3 regions of the Catellatospora sp. NPDC049133 genome follow, and region 3 is predicted to be linked to each of the others. Evidence: riboswitches for the same ligand, from Rfam matches in the RefSeq annotation. Region 3 holds a riboswitch; each other region holds the start of a gene.

Evidence for each region. Region 3 has a riboswitch for cobalamin ahead of AB0B35_RS02400 (CbtB-domain containing protein). Riboswitches for the same ligand answer to the same signal wherever they lie in the genome.
Region 1: linked by a shared signal. The riboswitch ahead of AB0B35_RS11870 (ABC transporter substrate-binding protein) and the one ahead of AB0B35_RS02400 (CbtB-domain containing protein) in region 3 are both predicted to bind cobalamin.
Region 2: linked by a shared signal. The riboswitch ahead of bluB (5,6-dimethylbenzimidazole synthase) and the one ahead of AB0B35_RS02400 (CbtB-domain containing protein) in region 3 are both predicted to bind cobalamin.

What each region holds. Positions count from the first base shown of each region.
Region 1 covers NZ_JBEZDT010000008.1:246,555-253,331, reverse strand. The annotation lists gene AB0B35_RS11895 (DEAD/DEAH box helicase) at 1-588, opposite strand, end outside; gene AB0B35_RS11890 (C40 family peptidase) at 1,012-2,403, opposite strand; gene mqnE (aminofutalosine synthase MqnE) at 2,553-3,722, shown strand; gene AB0B35_RS11880 (hypothetical protein) at 3,726-4,160, shown strand; gene AB0B35_RS11875 (DUF4229 domain-containing protein) at 4,219-4,524, shown strand; cobalamin riboswitch at 4,564-4,694, shown strand; gene AB0B35_RS11870 (ABC transporter substrate-binding protein) at 4,797-5,714, shown strand; gene AB0B35_RS11865 (iron ABC transporter permease) at 5,716-6,744, shown strand; gene AB0B35_RS11860 (ABC transporter ATP-binding protein) at 6,744-6,777, shown strand, end outside.
Region 2 covers NZ_JBEZDT010000021.1:79,758-86,534, reverse strand. The annotation lists gene AB0B35_RS23715 (DUF5931 domain-containing protein) at 1-894, opposite strand, end outside; gene AB0B35_RS23710 (hypothetical protein) at 946-1,827, opposite strand; gene AB0B35_RS23705 (hypothetical protein) at 1,965-2,597, shown strand; gene AB0B35_RS23700 (phosphotransferase) at 2,747-3,532, opposite strand; cobalamin riboswitch at 3,571-3,772, shown strand; gene bluB (5,6-dimethylbenzimidazole synthase) at 3,808-4,437, shown strand; gene AB0B35_RS23690 (hypothetical protein) at 4,447-4,959, opposite strand; gene AB0B35_RS23685 (class I SAM-dependent methyltransferase) at 5,133-5,927, opposite strand; gene sodN (superoxide dismutase, Ni) at 6,003-6,407, opposite strand; gene AB0B35_RS23675 (flavin reductase family protein) at 6,407-6,777, opposite strand, start outside.
Region 3 covers NZ_JBEZDT010000002.1:20,442-27,218, reverse strand. The annotation lists gene cobJ (precorrin-3B C(17)-methyltransferase) at 1-166, shown strand, start outside; gene AB0B35_RS02415 (4Fe-4S binding protein) at 151-360, shown strand; partial or broken gene AB0B35_RS02410 (precorrin-8X methylmutase) at 357-950, shown strand; partial or broken gene AB0B35_RS02405 (sirohydrochlorin chelatase) at 1,043-1,939, shown strand; cobalamin riboswitch at 2,007-2,203, shown strand; gene AB0B35_RS02400 (CbtB-domain containing protein) at 2,234-2,473, shown strand; gene AB0B35_RS02395 (CbtA family protein) at 2,485-3,210, shown strand; gene AB0B35_RS02390 ((2Fe-2S) ferredoxin domain-containing protein) at 3,207-3,542, shown strand; gene AB0B35_RS02385 (DUF6790 family protein) at 3,718-4,248, opposite strand; gene AB0B35_RS02380 (TAXI family TRAP transporter solute-binding subunit) at 4,327-5,301, opposite strand; gene AB0B35_RS02375 (roadblock/LC7 domain-containing protein) at 5,295-5,723, opposite strand; gene AB0B35_RS02370 (nitrate- and nitrite sensing domain-containing protein) at 5,720-6,777, opposite strand, start outside.

The DNA.
Region 1 (6,777 bases), on a different contig from region 3:
CGAGTGCGTCACCGGGTTGTTCAGGAACCGCTTGACCAGCGTGTCCACGTCACCGTCGAGAGTGGCCGAGAACAGCAGGCGCTGGCCGCCGGCCGGGGTCTTGGCCATCAGCTCGGTGACGTCGGGCAGGAAGCCCATGTCGGCCATCTGGTCGGCCTCGTCCAGGACGGTGACCTCGATGTCGTCCAGCGCGCAGGCGCCGCGCTGGATCAGGTCGCCGAGGCGGCCCGGGGTGGCGATCATCACGTCGAGCCCGCGCTGCAGGCCCAGGATCTGCCGGTCGTACGGCACGCCGCCGACCGCGGTGCCGGTGTACAGCTCCATCGCCTTGGCCAGCGGGCGCAGCGCGTCCGCGACCTGCATGGCCAGCTCGCGCGTGGGCACCAGGATCAGGGCCTTGGGGTGGTGCGGGCGGGCCGGCTTGCCCTCGGCGATGCGCGCCAGCAGCGGCAGTCCGAAAGCGAGGGTCTTGCCGGAGCCGGTCTGGCCACGGCCGAGCACGTCGCGTCCGGCCAGCGCGTCCGGCAGGGTGGCGGCCTGGATCTCGAAGGGCTGGGTGATGCCGGCCCGGGTCAGCTCGCGCACCATGGCGCGCGGCAGGCCGAGCTCGGCGAAGCTCGGGAGGTGCTCCGTGACGGCCTCGTCGGCGGCGGTGTCCGCGGCCTCGACGACGTCCGTGACGGTGTCGGTGGTGGTGGTCGCCGCTGCGGCGGCCGTCTGGGCGGCGGCCTTCGCGGCCGCGGCCTTGCCCTCGGTATCAATGTTGATCTCGAAGACGGACGGGAACAGGGCAGGGTCGTGCATAGTCAAAGCGAAACCTCTCGGGTGGCGCATCCCCGCGCCGCGCGGCCTCGTGCCGCTGCAAGTCACCCGCAGGAACGCTCAAAAGCGCGCCGAGCGCGCCCAGAACAACCCGATGAGTGTACCGGGCTTTGCGGCCACCGCCGCCCGAATAACACGACGGTGTAGTGGGCGTCACCCCGCAAGGCCAATGAAGCGGGGTGACGCGTGTCACGCAGCGGGCACCGGGTCGGGGCTCGGCGACGTCGACTCGGCCGGTTTCGGGCTCTCCGCCGGCGGCTGCGGGGACGGCGACTCGGCCGGCGGCTTCGGCGACGGCGAAGGGCTGGCCGGAGCGCTCGGCGAGCTGGACGGCGAGGTGCCGGTCGTCGGGCTCGGCGAGGTGGTCTTCGTCGGCGACGGCGTGGTGCCGTGCGTCGGGTTCGGCTGGTTCGGGGCCGGCACCGCGTCGACAACCCGGGTCGCGAAGTCGATGCTGCTGAGGCTGACCGACGCGCGCCGCACCACGTCGCCGGTGCGCGGCGAGTGGACCATCCAGCCGTCGCCGAGGTACATGCCGACGTGGTGGATGGTGCGCCAGTCGTTCGGGTCGGTGGCGAAGAAGACCAGGTCACCGGGGAGCAGTGCGTACTTGCTCACGGTCTTGTGGCGGGTGCCGTAGTACTGGTCCTTGGCGACCCGGTTGAGGGTGATCCCGGCGGCCTTGTACGACGCCAGCATCAGGCCCGAGCAGTCGTAGGTGTTCGGACCCTCGTCGCCCCAGCGGTAGGGCTTGCCGCGCTGGCTGAGCGCGAACAGGACGGCTTTCTGCGCCTTGGCTGCGGCGACCAGCCCGGCGTTGCTCTTGCCGGGGCTGTAGTTGCCGAGGTTCTGCTCCTGGATCTCGCGCAGCCGGTCCGCTTCGGACTGGAGCTCGGCGAGCCGCCGCTTCAGCTCCAGGAACGCGACCTCTTTGCGCTTGAACTCCTTCTCCACGGCCGAATACGCCGTGGAGGCCTGCTGCTCGGCGGTGATGGCCGTGGTGAGCACGGTGTAGGCCTGGCGTTCGGCCTGCTGCGCGGTGGCGAGGTCGTTGAGCACGGCCTCGGTCTCCGGCGTGGACTCGGTGCGCGGGATCAGCTGACCCAGCTCGCCGAGCGAGTCGCCCAGCCGCGGCGGGGCCTTCACGGCGGCCTGGTATTCGGCGACGGCTGCGGCCTCGGCGGCCTCCTTGGCCACCCGCAGCGCGTCGGCGGTGGCCCGCCAGGCGTAGTCGGCCATCGCCTTGGCCACGACCGAGTTGCTGTAGGCCTGGTAGAGCTCGCTGCGGCGGGCGCCGAGCACGGACAGCTCCAGCTCGGCGGCGCTGTACTGCGCCAGCAGCGCGGCGTGGGCGGTCAGCGGCTGGGTGCGGGGCATGCTCAGCGAGCCGAACGGCAGCGTCGGCAGCCCGTCGGGCTGGGGGCGCAGGCCGGCGTCCGGGATCGAGGTGATCTTCGAGCCGATCGGCGGGTCGGCGGACGCGGGCATGGCGATGCCACCGGCGATGAGCGCGCTGAGAACAGCCGAGCCCACCGCGACCTGGCTCTGCCGTCGAGCCTGCCCGCTTCGACGCTTGGACATCGTTGGCCCCGTCCTCCCCGTTGGTCCCACAAGGTTCCTACCGGAAATCAGGATCGCTGTCGACCCTTCTGTCCCGGTGGCGTCAAGCTGAACAGCAGCTGTCAAGGGCAGCAGCAGGCACGTCGGCGGCACGTCGTAGGCTCACTGCCATGGACGTGGGTTTGAAGCGGGAGCTGGAGCAGAAGGTCTACGCCGGGGAGCGGCTCAGCCGCGAAGACGGCGAGGCTCTCTACGCGAGTGACGATCTGGCCTGGCTGGGGCGGCTCGCGCACCACGTCCGGACGGAGAAGAACGGCGACCGGGTGATGTTCAACGTCAACCGGCACCTGAACCTGACGAACGTCTGCTCGGCCAGCTGCGCTTACTGCTCCTTCCAGCGCAAGCCCGGGGAGAAGGACGCCTACACCATGCGGGTGGAGCAGGCCGTCGCCAAGGCGCTGGAGATGAAGGACGAGCAGCTCACCGAGCTGCACATCGTCAACGGTCTGCACCCGACGCTGCCGTGGCGCTACTACCCGCGCGTGCTCAAGGAACTCAAGCAGGCCCTGCCGAACGTCAAGCTGAAGGCGTTCACCGCGACCGAGGTGCAGTGGTTCGAGAAGATCTCCGGCCTGACCGCCGACGCGATCCTCGACGAGCTGATGGAGGCGGGCCTGGAGTCGCTGACCGGCGGTGGCGCCGAGATCTTCGACTGGGAGGTCCGCCAGCACATCGTCGACCACGCCTGCCACTGGGAGGACTGGTCGCGCATCCACCGCCTGGCGCACAGCAAGGGCCTGCGCACCCCCTCGACGATGCTCTACGGCCACATCGAGGAGCCGCGGCACCGCGTCGACCACGTGCTGCGCCTGCGCGAGCTGCAGGACGAGACCGGCGGCTTCACCGTCTTCATCCCGCTGCGCTACCAGCACGACTTCCACGACAGCGCGGACGGCAAGATCCGCAACCGGATCCAGGCGCGCACCACGATGGCGAGCCCGGCCGAGTCGCTCAAGACGTTCGCGGTGTCCCGGCTGATGCTGGACAACTTCGACCACATCAAGTGCTTCTGGGTCATGCACGGCCTGTCGCTGGCGCAGCTGTCGCTGAACTTCGGCGTCGACGACCTGGACGGCTCGGTCGTCGAGTACAAGATCACGCACGACGCGGACTCGTACGGCACGCCGAACACGATGCACCGCGACGACCTGCTCCACCTGATCTGGGACGCGGGCTTCAGCCCGGTCGAGCGGGACACCCGCTACCAGGTCGTCAAGGAGTACGGCGCGCCGGTCAGCATGGCCGAGCGGCGCAGCGAGCCGCAGCAGGTCTGGGCCTGACGGGTGGCCGATCCGCAGAGCCCGGCCGAGGAGCAGCGCAAGGGCCCGCGGCGGGACGCGTCCGGGCGCATCGTCTCGCTCACCGACCTGGTGGCGTACGCGCTGGCCGGGTTCGCCATCAGCGTGCTCGGCATGATCGCCTTCGACGGTCTGTTCGCCCTGCTCGGCATGGGCGAGTTCGGTGACCTCACCGGCTGGCTCGCGGTGATCTTCCCGGCGATCATCTTCGTGGAGCAGTTCAAGGCGGCCGCGGGCCACCGCGGGCGGCTCGCCGTGGCCCCGGCCGCCGGACTGGTGGCCGTCGTGCTGGGCGTGCTCGCGGTAGGCGTGGCGTCGGGATTGCCGCCGCTGGTCTCCGGCGGGCTGGGCGCGCTGGTCACCACGGTGGTGTACGCGGTGCTGTGGCACCTCGGCCTGGTGGTCGCCGAACGGGGCTGACCGGCCCCTCGCGCGGGGCTGACCGAGGCCGGGCAGGTTCGGCGGCTACCCTGGACCGGTGAGTCCTGCTGTCAAGTACACGCTCGCCAGGCTGATGCTCTTCCTGGCCGTCTTCGCCGCGCTGTGGTTCGTGCCGAACCTGAGCACGCTGCTCAAGCTGATGATCGCCATCCTGGTGTCGGCGGCGGCGAGCTATTTCCTGCTGCGCAACCTGCGTGACGACGTGGCCGCCCAGGTCGAGGGCGCGGTGGACCGCCGCAAGGCCGAGAAGGACCGGCTGCGCGCGGCCCTGGCCGGCGAGACCGAGCCCACCGAGGACGTGCCCGCCGCCGAGGCCGAAGAGGTCCACAAGACCCAGGCGTGATGAGCCTGCGCACATCCTCCACTCCGCGTCGTGAGCATCGGCACGGGTGTGTATTAGCGTGTCGCCTGACTGTCCCGCAGCGAAGCCGGTGTGAACCCGGCGCTGTCCCGCAACTGTGATCCCACCTCGGTGGGCGAGCCAGGTCGCCTGCGGCAGTCGCGAACCACGCTCTCGAGGAAGGGCGTCTCGCGGACCGGGCTGCCCCACCTGATCGGGCCCTGTCGGCGAAGGACCTGCCTCGACCGATAGGAGGATCAGTGCGTACCCGTTTCCTGTCCCGCCGCGCGCTCGGCGCGCTGGCCGCCGCCGGCCTCGTCGCCGCGCTCGGGGCCTGCGCCACCAACGACCCGGCGACCCCTACCCCGTCGAGCGCCGCCGCGGCGTACCCGGTGACCGTCGGCTCGGTGACGCTGCCCGCGCAACCGGTGAAGATCATTTCGCTGTCGCCCACCACGACCGAGATGCTCTTCGCGATCGGCGCCGGCGGCCAGGTCGTCGCCGTCGACGACAACTCGAACTTCCCGGCGAACGCGCCGAAGACGGAGCTGTCGGGCTTCCAGCCCAACGCCGAGGCCGTCGCCGCCAAGAGCCCCGACCTGGTCGTGCTCAGCACCGACGCCAACAACGTGGTCGCCCAGCTGACCACCCTCAAGATCCCGGTTTACGTGGCCCCGGCCGCCGTGACGCTGGACGACACGTACAAGCAGCTCGCCGAGCTGGGTGAGCTGACCGGGCACAAGGCCGAGGCGGCCGCGCTCAGCCAGCGGATGAAGGACGACATCGCCAAGCTGGTCAAGGACCTGCCCAAGCGCGCGACCCCGCTGTCCTACTACTACGAGCTGGACCCGACGCTTTACTCGGTGACCTCGAAGACGTTCATCGGCTCGCTGTTCGAGCTGGCCGGCCTGAAGAACGTGGCCGACGCCGCCGACACCAAGGGCAGCGGCTACCCGCAGCTCACCGCGGAGTCGCTGGTCAAGTCGAACCCTGACCTGATCTTCCTGGCCGACACCAAGTGCTGCCAGCAGAACCTGGACACCGTCAAGGCCCGTGCGGGCTGGGCGGGCATGACCTCGGTCAGCAAGGGCCAGGTCATCGCGCTGGACGACGACATCGCCTCGCGCTGGGGTCCCCGCGTCGTCGACCTGATCCGCGCGATCGTCGACGCCGCGAACAAGGTCCCGGCCTGACGTGACGACTCTGCGACCGGCACGGCTGCGTCCCGGGTGGCTCGCCGCCGGGATCGGAGCCGTGCTGGTCGCGCTCGTCGCCGGGGTCGCCCTGGGCCCGGTGACGCTGCCGCCCGGCTCGGTCGCGGCGGAGCTGCTCAACCTGATCCCCGGCGTGGACCTGCCGTCGGGGCTGAACGAGCGCGAGATTGCCATCATCACCGAGCTCCGGCTCCCCCGGGTGGTGCTGGGCCTGCTGGTCGGCGCGATGCTGTCCCTGGCCGGCGGTTGCTATCAGGGCGTCTTCCGCAACCCGCTGGCCGACCCGTACCTGCTCGGTGTCGCTGCGGGCGCCGGGCTGGGCGCGACCATGGCGATCGCCTTCCGGGCCGGGGCGGTGCTGCCGCTGGCCGCGTTCGCCGGGGCGGGCATCGCGGTCGTGGTCACCTACCTGCTCGGGGTGGCAGGCGGACGGGACCGCTCGTCGGCGACGCTGATCCTGGCCGGTGTCGCCGTGTCGAGCTTCCTCGCCGCGATCCAGACCTACCTGCTGCAGCGCAACGTGGACACCATCCGCGAGGTGTACTCCTGGCTGCTCGGGCGGCTGGCCACCAACGGCTGGCACGAGGTGACGCTGCTGCTGCCGTACGCGCTGGTCACCACGGTCGTGGTGCTGGCCCTGCGCCGGGAGCTGGACGTGCTCGGCGTCGGCGACACCGAGGCGGCGAGCCTGGGCCTGCACCCGCAGCGCTCCCGGCTGATCCTGCTGGCCGCGGCCTCGCTGGGCACCGCCGCCGCGGTCGCCGTGTCGGGGCTGATCGGCTTCGTCGGCATCATCGTGCCGCACGTGGTGCGACTGCTGGCCGGTGGTTCGTACCGGTCGATCCTGCCGCTGTCGCTGCTGTTCGGCGCGGCCTTCCTGGCCCTGGCCGACCTGGCCGCGCGCACCCTGATCGCCCCGGGCGAGCTGCCGATCGGCGTGGTCACCGCGTTCTTCGGCGCGCCGTTCTTCATCCTGGTGCTGCGGTCGACCCGGCGGGTGAGCGTCTGATGCTGGCCGTCGAGGACGTCCGGGTGACCCTGG
Region 2 (6,777 bases), on a different contig from region 3:
CAGCACCCAGGCCCGCGCCTCGGGACCGCAGTGGACGGCCACGTTGTCCAGCGCGCTGCCGGCCGCCGCGGCGACCTCCGCCGCGACCGCCGCGGGCAGCAGCACCGCGGTCGCGGGCATGGCGACGGTGACCCGCGGGGAGCCGTACCGTCCCAGCAGCAGGCGCAGGTCCGCGCTGCCCGCGGCCGCCGCCTCGTCCTGCACGCCCACCAGCGAGCGCAGCACCGCCTCCTGCTCCCCGGCCAGCCGCCCCAGCTCCGCGGCCTCGCCGCCCAGCTCCGTGCCGCGCCGCTGCACCAGGGCGAGCACCTGCAGCACGGAGTCGTGGATGCCGCGGGCCAGCCGCTCGCGCTCGCGGGTCGCGGCGTCCAGCTCCACGGCCCGCTGCATCCGGGTCTCGGCGTCGTCGGTCAGCCGGGACACGTACCCCATGACCCCGCCCGCGAGCAGCAGCAGCACCGTGCCGTTCGCGGTCGCGGAGGTGATCTCGCCGCGCAGGAACAGATCGGCCGCGCCGAGGATCAGCGCGGCGATCCCGCCCGCCCGGCGGCCGCCGCGCAGCGCCCACACCAGCACCGCACCCGCGACCCACGCCATCGGCAGCGTCGGACCGCCCGAGGCCAGGCGTTCGGCGGACACGACCAGGTTGGACGCGAGCAGGCAGGCCAGGGTGACGACCAGGTCGGCCGCCAGCCAGGCCCGGTTGCGACCGGCGGGATCGTGGTAGCGCACGCCGGTGACGGCGGTCCAGGCGGTCATCGCCGCGAGCACCGCCCAGCCCAGCCAGGGCCGGGTGAAGTCGCGGAACCCGGCCAGCATCAGGATCGTGGCGTACACCAGCGCGGCCACCCGGAACACGGTGACGGCCCGCCACAGCGGCGCCTGCAGTCCCACCGGCGGTCTCCTTTCCGCAGCCGTCGAGCCGCGCCGAGTGGCCGTCCGGGATCACGCCGTCCGGGATCGCGGCGCGTCGGCCGCCCGGGTCGAGCGCACCCGGTGCCAGATCTCGTCCGGGCAGTACGCTACATCCCGGCGTCGCAGGTCGAACCGGCTCACCCGCCGGACCACGAGTTCGAGGAAGCCGTCCTCGACGGCGTACGGGTCGGCGCTGCCGGTCCAGAACGGAACGTGATCGCCGCGGTGGGACTTGTCCTTCGACGTGATCTGCAGGACCTCCAGGTGGTCCGGATACACACGCAGCACGACGAACGGCCGGTCCTTGGACCCGTCGCCGTCCCGGAACTCGATCTCACCCCACCAGATCTCCTGGGGTCGCGGGTCGGCCCACACGGTCGGGCGCTGCGGCGCGGCCTGCGTCCGGCGCGGCAGCTTGCGGTCGAGCAGCCGCAGCACGAAGTAGAACACCAGCGCCGTCGTGCCGGCGGCCACCGGACCGACCAGCGGCAGCGACGTCTCCAGCGTCAGCGGCTGCTTGCCGGCCGTGACCGGCGGCACCGTGCCGCCGAGATACCGCTGGTGCAGCAGCAGCGCCAGCAGCGCCAGGCCCGCGGACAGCGCCGACAGGACGCCCGCGCGGACCAGGTGGACGCGGTGCCGCGGGTACACCCGGCCACGCCCGGCGAACCGGACCACCAGGTACGCCACGATCGGGGACAGCGCCACACCCGCCCACCACGACGGGTACGCGGCGATCTGCGCAGGGTCTCGGACCAGCAGGAACGCCACGATCGCGGGCGAGGCCAGGACGGTGCCGGGCAGGGAGACGGCCAGACTCGCCAGCAACGGCCCCACCAGGAACAGCATCAGACACCCGCACCCAGATGGGTTGTCGCGCCGCGCCATCGGCAGTTCCTCCAGTTCGGACAATCACGTGATCGTAACGAGGTCGCCGGTGGAAGGGTCGCCGGAGGTGCCGCCCACCAGACGGCCCGGCCGTCCGAGCGGACCAAACCGGGGGAAACGCCACGGGCACGACAACTGTGAAAAGTGTCTAACATGGCGCGATGAGCGAACAGATCCACCAGCCGACGCCATCCGTGACGCCGCCGCCGCCGGCGCAGCCCGTCGGCCGTCCATGGTGGTTGCTCATCGGCGCCGGACTCGGTGCGATGGTCGCGGCCTGCCAGCTGGCGGTCCTCATCGGTCCGCTGCTCGGCTCCGTCCGGTACGCCCTCGGCCTGCCAGCGACCGGGCTCGCGATCGTCCTCGTCGCACAGCTGGCCGCCGTGGCTTCGGGATTCGCGGGCGGGTACCTGCTCGGGCGGCGAGCACCCGCGGCAGTGACCGGATCGGCGCTCGTGCTGATGCTGCTCGGCGTCGTGGCCGCGGCGCTGGCGGGTTCCGCGGCCATGCTGACGGTCGCCGTGCTGCCGGCAGGCCTAGGACAGGGAGCGGCGCTCGGCACGGGGGCCGGACTGACGGGCGAGGCAGGCGAGCGGCGGGCCCAGGTGCGACTGGGCCTCGGACTCGCCCTGTTCGGCGCGCTCGCGGTCGGAGCGCTGCTCGGCTGGTTCGCCACTCGCTCCCTGAGCTGGCGGTTGGCCTGCCTGGCGACCGTGCCGTCGGTCCTCGTCGCGCTGCTCGCGACGGTGGTCATCGCCGTGGCCACGTCGGCGCGGGGCACCCGGGCACCATGACACCTCGCGCCGACCGGTGACCTCGCCTGGCGCCGTTCTCGCCACGCCTGTCCGATGAGGCGCGGACCGCGGAACCGGCCGCGACCGCAAAGGGTCGCCGGGCATCAGCGATGCTCCGCTCGCGGTCGGCGCCGCCGCAAGGCGCGGCTCTACAGGCGGGATTCCAGGTCGGCGGAGACGTCGTGGAGCCACCGCAGCTGACCGGCGTAGTACTCCAGGGAGGCGGCCGCTTCGGCCGGTTCGAGCGGCGCGTACTTGACGCGCTCGACCTCGTGCAGTTTGGCCCGTTGCAGGGCCGGCAGCAACGCCTGCCGGTCGGCGAGCCCGTACGCGTCGGCGAACTGGCGAAGCCGCCTCGGCAGGTCGGGCAGGGGATCGAAGCCCGCTTCGCGTAGCTGCCCGGGTGGGCACAGCGGCACGAAACTCCACGCGGCCGCTGCCAGGTCGTCGAGCGGATCGACCGGCTGCGCGGCGTCCCAGTCGATGAACGCCACCGGGATTCCCGCCCGGTAGACGGTGTTCCACGGGCCGAGGTCACCGTGGGAGACGATCTGCCCCGGGCGGGGCGCACAGGGATGGAAGCGGTAGCCGGTGAGCGTCGGGCGGAACCCGGCTGCCGCGTGGTGCAGCCGCCTGATCAGCTTCGCCGCTTCGGTCAGGGCCCGGTCCGTGCGGGCGTACGCCGGCAGCCGGGCACCACGGCCGGGCTGCCACTGCGGATCCACCGCGACGTCCCCGGACAGGTACGTCAGAACCTCGCGACCGTCCTCGACACCCACCAACCGCGGCGAGCCGGCGAATCCGACCGACTCCAGATGGCCGAGAAACTCGTGGACCGCCGGGGACCACGAGCCCATCGGCCGGTGGACGTGGCCGCCGCGACGCACGATGCCGACGGTCATCCGGCCGCCCACCAGCGTTTCGTCACCGTACATCGGTCAAGTATCTCGGTTGTCGGCGGTAACGTGTCCGGTGGCACGAACTGTTGCGAGGTGCCTCGCCGCTGGGCGGGGAGAATCGGGAAGCCGGTGAGAATCCGGCACGGGCCCGCCGCGGTGACCAGGGAGCTGCCGCCCACGCGCTGTACGCGCAGCCACTGGCCTGACCGGCTGGGAAGGCGGGCGGAGGGCGTCGATCTGGGAGTCCGAAGACCGGCCTCGCGCCCACGGCCCCGGCCTGCCCGGAGCCCGAACGCAGCGGGAGCCTGCCCATGGACAGCGAGTTGTACGACGTCATCCACCGTCGCCGGGACGTGCGTGGACAGTTCACGGGGGCGGCGATCCCGGCCGAGGTGCTGGCCCGGGTCCTGGATGCGGCGCATGCCGCGCCCAGCGTGGGCCTGACCCAGCCATGGGACTTCATCGTGGTGCGTGACCGGCGGGTGCGGGAGGCGTTTCATCAGCACGTACACCGGGAACGTGAGGTGTTCGCCGCCACGCTGGACGCCGAGGCCGCCGAGCGGTTCGCCCGGATCAAGATCGACGGGGTGCTGGAGTCGACGCTGTCGGTCGTCGTGACCTATGACGCCGACCGCGGGGCTCCCGCGGTGCTGGGACGGCACGCGATCGCCGACGCCGGACTGTACTCGGTCTGCCTGGCCATCCAGAACCTGTGGCTGGCGGCCACGGCGGAGCAGCTGGGCGTCGGGTGGGTGTCGTTCTACCGCGAGGAGTTCCTGCGGGATCTGCTCGCCATCCCGGCCGGGATCCGCCCGGTCGCCTGGCTCTGCCTCGGCCCGGTCACCCATCTCGAAGCCGTGCCCGACCTCGAACGGCACGGCTGGCGCCGCCGTCGGCCGCTGGACGAAGCCGTCCACACGGACCGGTGGACACCGCGCTGAGCGTGGCGGTCACAGGATGAGGTCATCGCACTCGGGACCGGGCGTCAGGAAGCTCACGTCGTGACTCGACTGCTGCAGCCGGGAGACGCCCAGCACGGAGAAGCGCAGCTCCATTCCCCCGAGCAGGCGTTTACGGCAGGGCTCGTCGTCAGGTGTCCGAATCCGCAGCGTGAACACCACGACGAACTCGGCTCCGGGGCCGATCGCGGCCGGGAAGGGGCGGAGATCGCCGCCGGCGGTCTCGATCCGCGCGTCCTCGATGGTGATGACATCCGAGCCGTCGTCGATGCCCTCCACCGTGACCGGCAGCGCACTCGGGTTACGCATCGAGAATCGCACCGGGTATCGGAGGTCGGGGCCCAAGGCATAACTCATGTCCATCTCACTGCTTCCGGTCCGACGATCTGCCGGCCGCGGACCGTCGAGGACGAGACCGCCGGGTGCCAGCTCGTAGAACCGAGCCACCACCTGCCACGTGCCGCCGACCAGCAGCACCAGCACGACGGCCCCGATCCGCAGCACGGTTGCCCACCCTGGGTCCCGCCTGGGCATGGGTGTGACGTCGTGCCGAGAGGGTCGCCCGGCCGCGGCCACAACGGATCGACCTCCGGCATCACCTGAAGGGCGGAGTTCCGGTGCGCCGAGGCGTCGGCCGGGACCGGAGTCTCTTCCGCGGCACCAGTCACCGCCGCAGCCTAGACATGGTCGGCGGATTGCGTCGTCCCTGCTGAGGCTGTGATGAGCACGGTGTGCTTGCGTACGCGGAAGCTGCCGCCGGCATCGATCCGGGCCTGGACGTGGTTACGGGCCGCGGCGAACTGCTCCGGCGTGAGCGGTTCGGACGACAGGCTGGCGAGATAGGTGAGGACCGGGTCGGGGTTGGGGACTTCGAGGTCGCCGTGGTAGCGCTGGACCGAGACGTCGGCGAAGAGGCGCGCCATGTAGCCGGGACCGGTCTCGGCGGTGAAGTCGTTCTGGGTGGCGTGCAGGGTGAGATCGGGACGACCGATCGCGGGTCCGACGGCGTTGAGTTCTTCGAGGTGGTCGCGGCCGTTCACGGCGACCGCGAGCCGACCGCCCGGACGCAGCACCCGGGCGAACTCGCGCAGCGCGGCAGCCGGGTCGTCCAGGTGGTACAGCATGTGGTTGGCGATCACGGTGTCGAAGGTCGCATCGCCGAACGGCAGGTGCGTCGCGTCGCACTGCTGCACGTGCGCCTTTGGGACGGTGCGCAGCTGCTCGCACATGGCGGCGGAGAAGTCCGTCAGCGTCAGCCGGGCCCCTCTCGCGACGTGGTCGACGTGGGTCCACAGTTCGCCGGTGCCGGCGCCGACTTCGAGCACGTCGCCGACCAGCGGGAGCCGTTCGCCGAGCCAGGAGAACCAACTCTGCGGGTTCGTGCCGTAGGCATGCAGCGCGATCCGAGCGGTGAGGTTGCCGGTCGTCGTCGCGTACTGGCTGACGGCATGTGTGGACGGCGTCGGGACCATCGCTGCATCGTAGGCGGAGCTGAGTTCCGGCAGGGGGCACCTCGCTCGGGCGGTCGCGGGGTGCCCCGTCGCCGCTCAGGCCTGCTTGGTCTCCCAGAAGATCTTGGAGATCTCCTCGATCTTGCCCAGCAGTTGCTCGGCCACGGCCGGGTCGGCCTGACCCTTGGTGCCGGCGGCGCCGGACAGCTTGGTGGCCTCGTTGAACAGCTGGTTCAGGTTCGGGTACTTCTCGAAGTGCGGGGCCTTGAAGTAGTCGGTCCACAGCACCCACAGGTGGTGCTTGACCAGCTCGGACCGCTGCTCCTTGATGATCAGAGCCCGGGTGCGGAACTCCGGGTCCGTGTTGGCCTGGTACTTCTCGCAGATGGCCTTGATCGACTCGGCCTCGATCCGGGCCTGGGCCGGGTCGTACACGCCGCAGGGCAGGTCGCAGTGGGCGCCGGCGACCAGGCGCGGGCGCAGCAGGTGGGACAGTCGCATCAGGTTGCCTCCGGTGACAGTGGTGAGGTGTGGAACCTCCTGGCGTGGTAGATCAGCTGCCCGTCGTCGGGTCCGTGGAAGACGTCGAGGACACCGGCGACGACGACGGTCGCGTCGCCGACCGGGACCTGCCGCAGCGGCCTGACGCGAAGCGCGGCCAGCGCGCCGGGCAGGAACGGCTCCCCGGTCGGCAGCGTGCTCCACCCCTGTTCGGCGGTGAAACGGGGCCCGCCCGCGCGGGAGAAGTCCCGGGCCACCGCCACGTGCGCCGGCCCCAGCAGGTGGACGACCAGGCTTTCGGCCTGCAGCAGGTGCCGTGCCGACCGGGTGCCCATCACGGAGAAGGACAGCGCCGGGGGCGTGAGCGACA
Region 3 (6,777 bases):
CCGCGACGCGTCCCGGGCCGGCGAGCGGATCGCGCTGACCACCCTCGACGCGATCGATCCGGCCGAGGTGGACATGAACACGGTGGTGATCGTCGGGGCCAGCACGACCCGTACGGTCGCCGGGCGCATGGTCACCCCGCGGGGGTACGCGTGGATGGCGCGGTGAGCCCGGTGCGCTTCGACGGCTGCCAGGGGTGCGGCGCGTGCCTGCTGACCTGCCCGACGCACGCGATCCGGCCGATCGGCGGGACGGGCCCGGCCCGGCTGTACGCCCGGCCCGACCTGTGCACAGGCTGCGGCGAGTGCGTCGAGGTGTGCCCGGTCGACGCGGTGACCCTGGTCGAGCGGGAGGCGCGATGACGACCGTTGCCAGGACGGTGCATCCGATCGAGGCGGAGTCCTACCGCATCCTGCGGGCGGCCGTGGACACCTCCGGGCTGCCCCGGCACAGCCGGGACGTGGCCGAGCGCATCGTGCACACCACAGCCGACCCAGGCTGGGTCGGCGATCTGGTGCTGGACGAGTCGGCGCTGGCCGCCGGGGCGGCGGCGCTGGCGGCGGGCGCGCCCCTGGTCGTGGACGTGACCATGGTCGGCGCGGGGATCACCCGCTACCCGTCGCGCTGCCTGGTCGGCTCGGCGCGGGCGGCGGAGCTGGCCGCGGCCCAGGGCGTCACCCGCTCGGCGGCGGCGGTGCGGCTGGCTGCGGCCGAACACCCCACGGGCGCGGTATGGGCCGTCGGCAACGCCCCGACCGCCCTGTTCGAACTGCTGCGGCTGGCCGCGGCCGGGCAGGTCGTCCCGGCGCTGGTGGTCGGCCTGCCCGTGGGCTACGTGGGCGCGGCCGAGTCGAAGGCCGCGCTGCGCGCGTCCGGGCTGCCGCAACTGTCCAACGTCAGCGCGCGCGGCGGATCGGCGGTCGCCGCCGCGGCCGTCAACGCCCTGCTCTACGGCGATCCCTTGCCCGCGCGGGAGCACCCCGAGCCCCGCCGGGAGCCGGTCCCGGCATCCGGAGCACCCCGAACATCCTTGGAGGAGAGACTGTGACCACCACCCCGCCCGCGCTGCTCATCGCCGGGCACGGCACGTCCGACGCGGACGGCGCCGAGCAGTTCCGCGCGTTCACCGAACGGGTCGGCAAACGTCTCGCCCCGCGCGGCGTGACCGTCGGCGGCGGCTTCATCGAGCTGTCCCCGCCTCCGCTGGGCGAGGCGGTGGCAGAGCTCGTCGCGGGCGGGCACCGCCGGCTGGCCGCCGTACCGCTGATGCTGGTCGCGGCGGGGCACGCGAAGGGTGACATCCCCGCGGCACTGGCCCGCGAGCAGCTGCGGCATCCCGGCCTGGCGGTGGCGTACGGCCGCCCGCTCGGCGCGCACCCCACGGTGCTCGCCCTGCTGCGGGAGCGGCTGGACCAGGCGGGAGCCGATCAGGGCAGTACGGTGCTGCTGGTCGGCCGGGGCTCGACGGACCCCGACGCGAACGCCGAGGTCGCGCGGGCCGCCCGGCTGCTGGCCGAGACGACCGGGGTGGCCGGGGTGGAGTACGCCTTCATCTCGCTCGCGGCCCCCGGCGTGCCCGCGGGCCTGGACCGCTGCGCGGCGCTGGGCGCGCGGCGGATCGTGGTGCTGCCGTACTTCCTCTTCACCGGGGTGCTGCCGCGCCGGGTGGCGGAGCAGGCCACGGCCTGGGCCATGGGCCGCCCCGACGTGCACGTGCGGAGCGCGGACGTGCTCGGCGACACCGACGCCCTGGCCGACCTGGTGATCGAACGCTACGGCGAGGCCCTGGCCGGCGACATCCGGATGAACTGCGACTCCTGTGTGTACCGGGTCAGCCTGCCGGGCTTCGAGGACCGGGTCGGGCTGCCGCAGACCCCGCACCACCACCCGGGTGACTCGGGGCACAGTCACGGTCACGATCACCCGCACACCCACGATCACGCACCGCTCCATGCGGATATTCACCGACGTCACCCCTGAGGAGGTTTGACGGCCGGCGAGCGTTGCTGGCATGGTGAGGGCAACAAGTTCACATCAGACGACGGTGCGCAGGAACCCGGTGAGAATCCGGGACGGTCCCGCCACTGTGACCGGGGAGCGCCCCGCACGAGCCACGGCCGCCGCAGCGGCTGGAAGGCGCGGCAAGCGCGACGAAGTTCCATCCACCCGGGAGTCAGGACACTGACCCGTCGTTGTCCAGTTCGGGGCGGTGAACCCCGAGGAGGAGGTTTTGTCATGGGTGCGTTGTCGACGCCCGCGGTGCCGTCGCAGGAGACGGCCGGAATCGCGGGGCGGCTGCGGGATCAGGTCATCGCCGGAGTGCTCGTCGCGGTGGCGCTGTTCATCCTCTACGCGGTGTTCCTGGACCAGGGCGCGCTGCTGTCCCCGGTGTACGGGGAACTCTCCCGTAGCGCCAACTACCTGCACGAGCTGTCCCACGACGGGCGGCACCTGTTCGCCGCCAACTGCCACTGAGCGGGGCGGACATGTCCCTGCTCTCGCTGATGGGGCGGGGCGGGCTGGCCGGTGCGTGCGCCGGGGCCCTCTCTGCCGTGGTGTCGCTGGTGCTCGCCGAGCCGGTCATCGACCGGGCGATCGCCCTCGAACACGCCAACGCCGGTGAAGGCCACGGCGCGGAGCTGTTCAGCCGCGACACGCAGCACGTCGGCATGCTGGTCTCGGTGATCCTGGCCGGGATGGCGATCGGGCTGCTGTTCGGCCTGGTGTACGCGGTGCTGCACCGCCGTGACCCGGGGGCCGACCCGTGGGGCCGGGCACTGCGCCTGGCCGGGGCGGGTTTCCTGGGCGTGGCGTTCCTGCCGTTCCTGCGATACCCGACGAACCCGCCAGGGGTGGGCAGCGAGGCGACGCAGCAGGCGCGGACCGTGACCTGGCTGGCCGCGATCGCGATCGGGCTGGCCACGGTCAGCGCGGCAGGTCTGCTGGCAGGCCGGCTCGCCGAGCGCGGGGCGGCGCTGCCGCTGCGTCAGCTGGCGCCGGTGGGGGTGGTGCTGGTGGGGCTCGCCCTGCTGTTCGCGCTGCCGTCGTCGGGTGATCCGATCAGCACGCCGGCCGATCTGCTGTGGTCGTTCCGGTTGCTGTCGCTGCTGGCCTCGGTGGTGCTGTGGGCCGGGATCGGCGTCGGATTCGGGCTGGCCGGGCTGCGGGCCGGTGCGGTCGCGAACACCGCCGCCGTGCGGGCGGCCGCGTGAAGGCCAGGGTGACGGTGTGCCGTGACTGCTGTTGCGGCACCGCCAAGCACCCCGACACCGATCACGATGGTCAGCTGCGGCAACTGGAGAAGGCGGGCGTACGGGTGCGCATCGCGCAGTGCCTGGACGTCTGCGAGCACTCGAACGTGATGGTCGTGCACCCGCGCCCGTCGGGTCGCCGCGACGGCGGCCGTCCGGTGTGGCTGGGCGGCATCCTCGACGAGGCGACGGTCGAGTACGTCGCCTCCTGGGCGGCCGCGGGCGGCCCCGGCTCCGCCGACCTCCCGGTCGCCCTCATCCCGTACGTCATCGAGGCGCCCGGCCAGACCTGACGGCACTCCGGCGTCCTTGATCGTCCGGGGTCCTTGATCGTCCGACTTGCCAGGCACCTGTGCGTATCTTGAGGCCGTATTCGCCCATGTGCCTGGCAAGTCGAATGACCTTGGTGCGCGACCCGCCCCGCTCGGCCGCACGGGCCGGGCGCGGCGGTGGGTCGGATACCGTCCGTCAGGGGCGAGTGGTCACGGCCGCGGCCTGCTCGAAGGACTGGGCGGGGGCGCCGCGGCGGTACATGACCAGCAGGATGATCGCGAACAGGGGCATCAGGATGTCCGACGGCAGCGCCCAGACGTTGGCCGGCGCGTGGTTGTCGTGGAAGACCCACTGGTTGAAGTGACCCCAGGCGTCGCCCCAGAAGGAGATGGCCAGCGCGGTCACCGCGGCGGTCAGCCAGGTGCCGCGCAGCCGCCGCCAGGCGCAGCCGATCGCCAGTACGGCCACCGCGATGTCGCCCCAGCCGACCTCCCACTGGAACATCGACTGCGTGTAGCCGATCTGCTCGGCGGTGTCGCCGGACGTCGGGCCGATGTGGCTGAGCCCGCCGAGCAGGCCCCAGATCCCCGCGCCGACCACCATGATCCAGAGCAGGGCGAGTTCGACGACCCTTTGTTTGCTGCGGCGGGCGGGATGTTTGTCCACGGCGACGTGGATCAACCAGCCGACGACGACGGTGAACCAGATGGCAGCGAAGAACGGCATCACACACCTCCGGGCGGCTCCGACGTTACGCCGGGGCCGCCCGGAGGTGGGCTGGTCCTGCGAATCCGTCCCGGCGGCTCAGGACACTCCGTAGAATCGCCGCGCGCCGGGGTGCAGTTCCAACGGCGACACCAGCGGTGCGATGTCCCGGCTGAAGTTGCCGCCCTCGGGGTGCACCGCGGCCAGCTCCGACTGGTGGTCGAAGAGCAGCTGGGTGAGCCGGTAGGCGACGTCGTCGGGCATGTCGACCGGCACCACGATCAGGTTCGGCACCGCGATCGTGTCCACCTCGGCGGCCAGGCCGTACATGCCTTTCGGGATGCTGCCGGGGGCGTAGATGTCGGGATGCGCCTTGCTGATGGCCTGGCCCAGCTTGTCGAGCGGGACCAGGGTGAACACGCCCGGGGACTGGTCGAACAGGCCCTGGATGCCGGTGGTCGGCAGGCCCGCCGAGTAGAACATGGCGTCCAGGTCGCCGGACCGCATGGAGGATGTCATCTGCGACAGCGACGCCGAGACCTGGGTGATGTCGCGCTTGAGGTCCAGCCCGGCGACGGTCAGCAGCCGGACGGCGACCTCCTCGCTGCCGGAGTTCTGCGGGCCGGTGCCGACCTTCTTGCCGCGCAGGTCGGTGATCGACTTGATGTCCGCGTTGCGGCGCACGACGAGGTGGGTCTGGCCGTTGAAGATCCGGGCCAGCGCCCGGAACTGCACCGGCTTGCCCTCGAACAGGCCTTTGCCCGCGGCGGCGTCCGCGGCCACGTCGGCGAAGGTGAACGCGATCTGCACGTCGTCGATGGCCAGCCGCTGCAGGTTGTCGCCCGCGCCGTTGGTCGGCGGGGCGAGCGCCTCGTAGCCGGGCAGGTGGCGGTTGATCAGATCGGCGTAACCGCCACCCACCTGGTTGAACACCCCGTTGGTGGGGCCGGTGCCGATGGTCAGGGTGCCGCCGTGCCAGGCCGGTGCGGCCTCTTCGGCGTCCGCCGAGCAGGCGGCGAGCGCCGGCCCGAGCAGCACGCAGAGCAGCAGGGCCAGCCGGCGGCGCCTCACCACTGGCCGTCCACCCGCGCCTCCGGCTCCAGGGCGTACGCGACCCGGTGCGCCAGCAGCGCCGTCTCGTAGCCGATCTGGCCGAGGTCGCAGCCGGGCGCGGCCACCACGGCGAGGAACGCGCGGTCGCGGACCGCCATGATCAGGAGCACGCCCTCGTCCATGTCCACCACGGTCTGGCGCACCTGGCCGCTGCTCAGGCAGCGCGCCGCACCGATGGTGAGGCTGGCCATCCCGCTCGTGATGGCAGAGAGCTGGTCCGACAGGTCCTGACGAAGCCCGTCCGAGTGGGCGATCGTCAGGCCGTCCACAGAGACGGCCAGCACGTAGGTGACGTCGGCAATCCGTTGGGCGAAGGAGGTCAGCAGCCAGTCGAGGCCGCCGACCTCGTCGGCGCCGGCGAGCTGCGCGGGGTTCTGAGTCATCGAGTGCTTTCCTTCGTTGCTGGCGGGGCTGACAGGCGCTGCTCACGAGCCAGTTCGCGGTGAGCGGCCGCGATACCGCCGGCCAGACCGGACAGCCGGGCGCGGACCGCTTCGGGGTCCAGCAGTCCGGAGCTGTTGGTCCGGGAGGGGGTGGTGGCTGCGTCGCCTGGCGTCGAGAGGTTGCCGGGGCGGCGCTGGGGCAGGCCGGAGGGCAGGAGCTGGGGACGGTCGGGTGCCTGCCGGACCTCAGGGATCACCTGGGTCGGCGCGTCGGCGGCCACCGCGAAGGCGGCGGCGGGCGTGGACGGGGTGGGGGACTGGACGGCAGAGGACTGGACGGCGGACGGCTGGACGGTCGGGACGGGCATGGACGGTGCTGCGGGCATGGACGGTGCTGCGGGAATGGACGGTGCTGCGGGAATGGACGGTGGTGCGGGAATGGACGGTGGTGCGGGGATGGGTGGTCGTGCGGACACCGGGGCGCCGGCCGGACGGGCGCCGGGCCGCCGGGTGCGCAGGGTCTCGCCGTCGGGCAGGGAGCCGTTGGACGGGACCGTCAGCCTGCTCACCGCGCTGTGCGACGGGGCGAGCAGAGCGGTCGGCAGCAGCACCAGCGCCACGGTACCCCCACCGGGGCTGCTGCGCAGTTGCACCGTGATCCCGCGGCGGGCGGCGATCCGGGCGACCACCAGCAGGCCCATGGTGCGGGCCAGCTCGCTGGTCAGCATGGACGGCCGGATCAGCCGCTCGTTGATCTCCTGCAGCTGCCCGGGCGGCATGCCGATGCCGGCGTCGAAGATGTTGATGGTGAGACCGTCCACCCCGCGCCGGGTGGTGACCAGCACACGGCTGTTCGGCGGGGAGAAGTCGGTCGCGTTCTCCAGCAGCTCGGCCAGCAGGTGCACGACGTCGCCGACGGCGTGCGCCACGACGCACAGGTCCGCGATGGAGTTGGTCTCCACCCGGGCGTACTGGTCGATCTCCGCGGCGGCCGCGTGCACGACGTCGACCAGCAGCTCGGCGTTGACGAAGCGGCGGCCCGGCTCGCCACCGG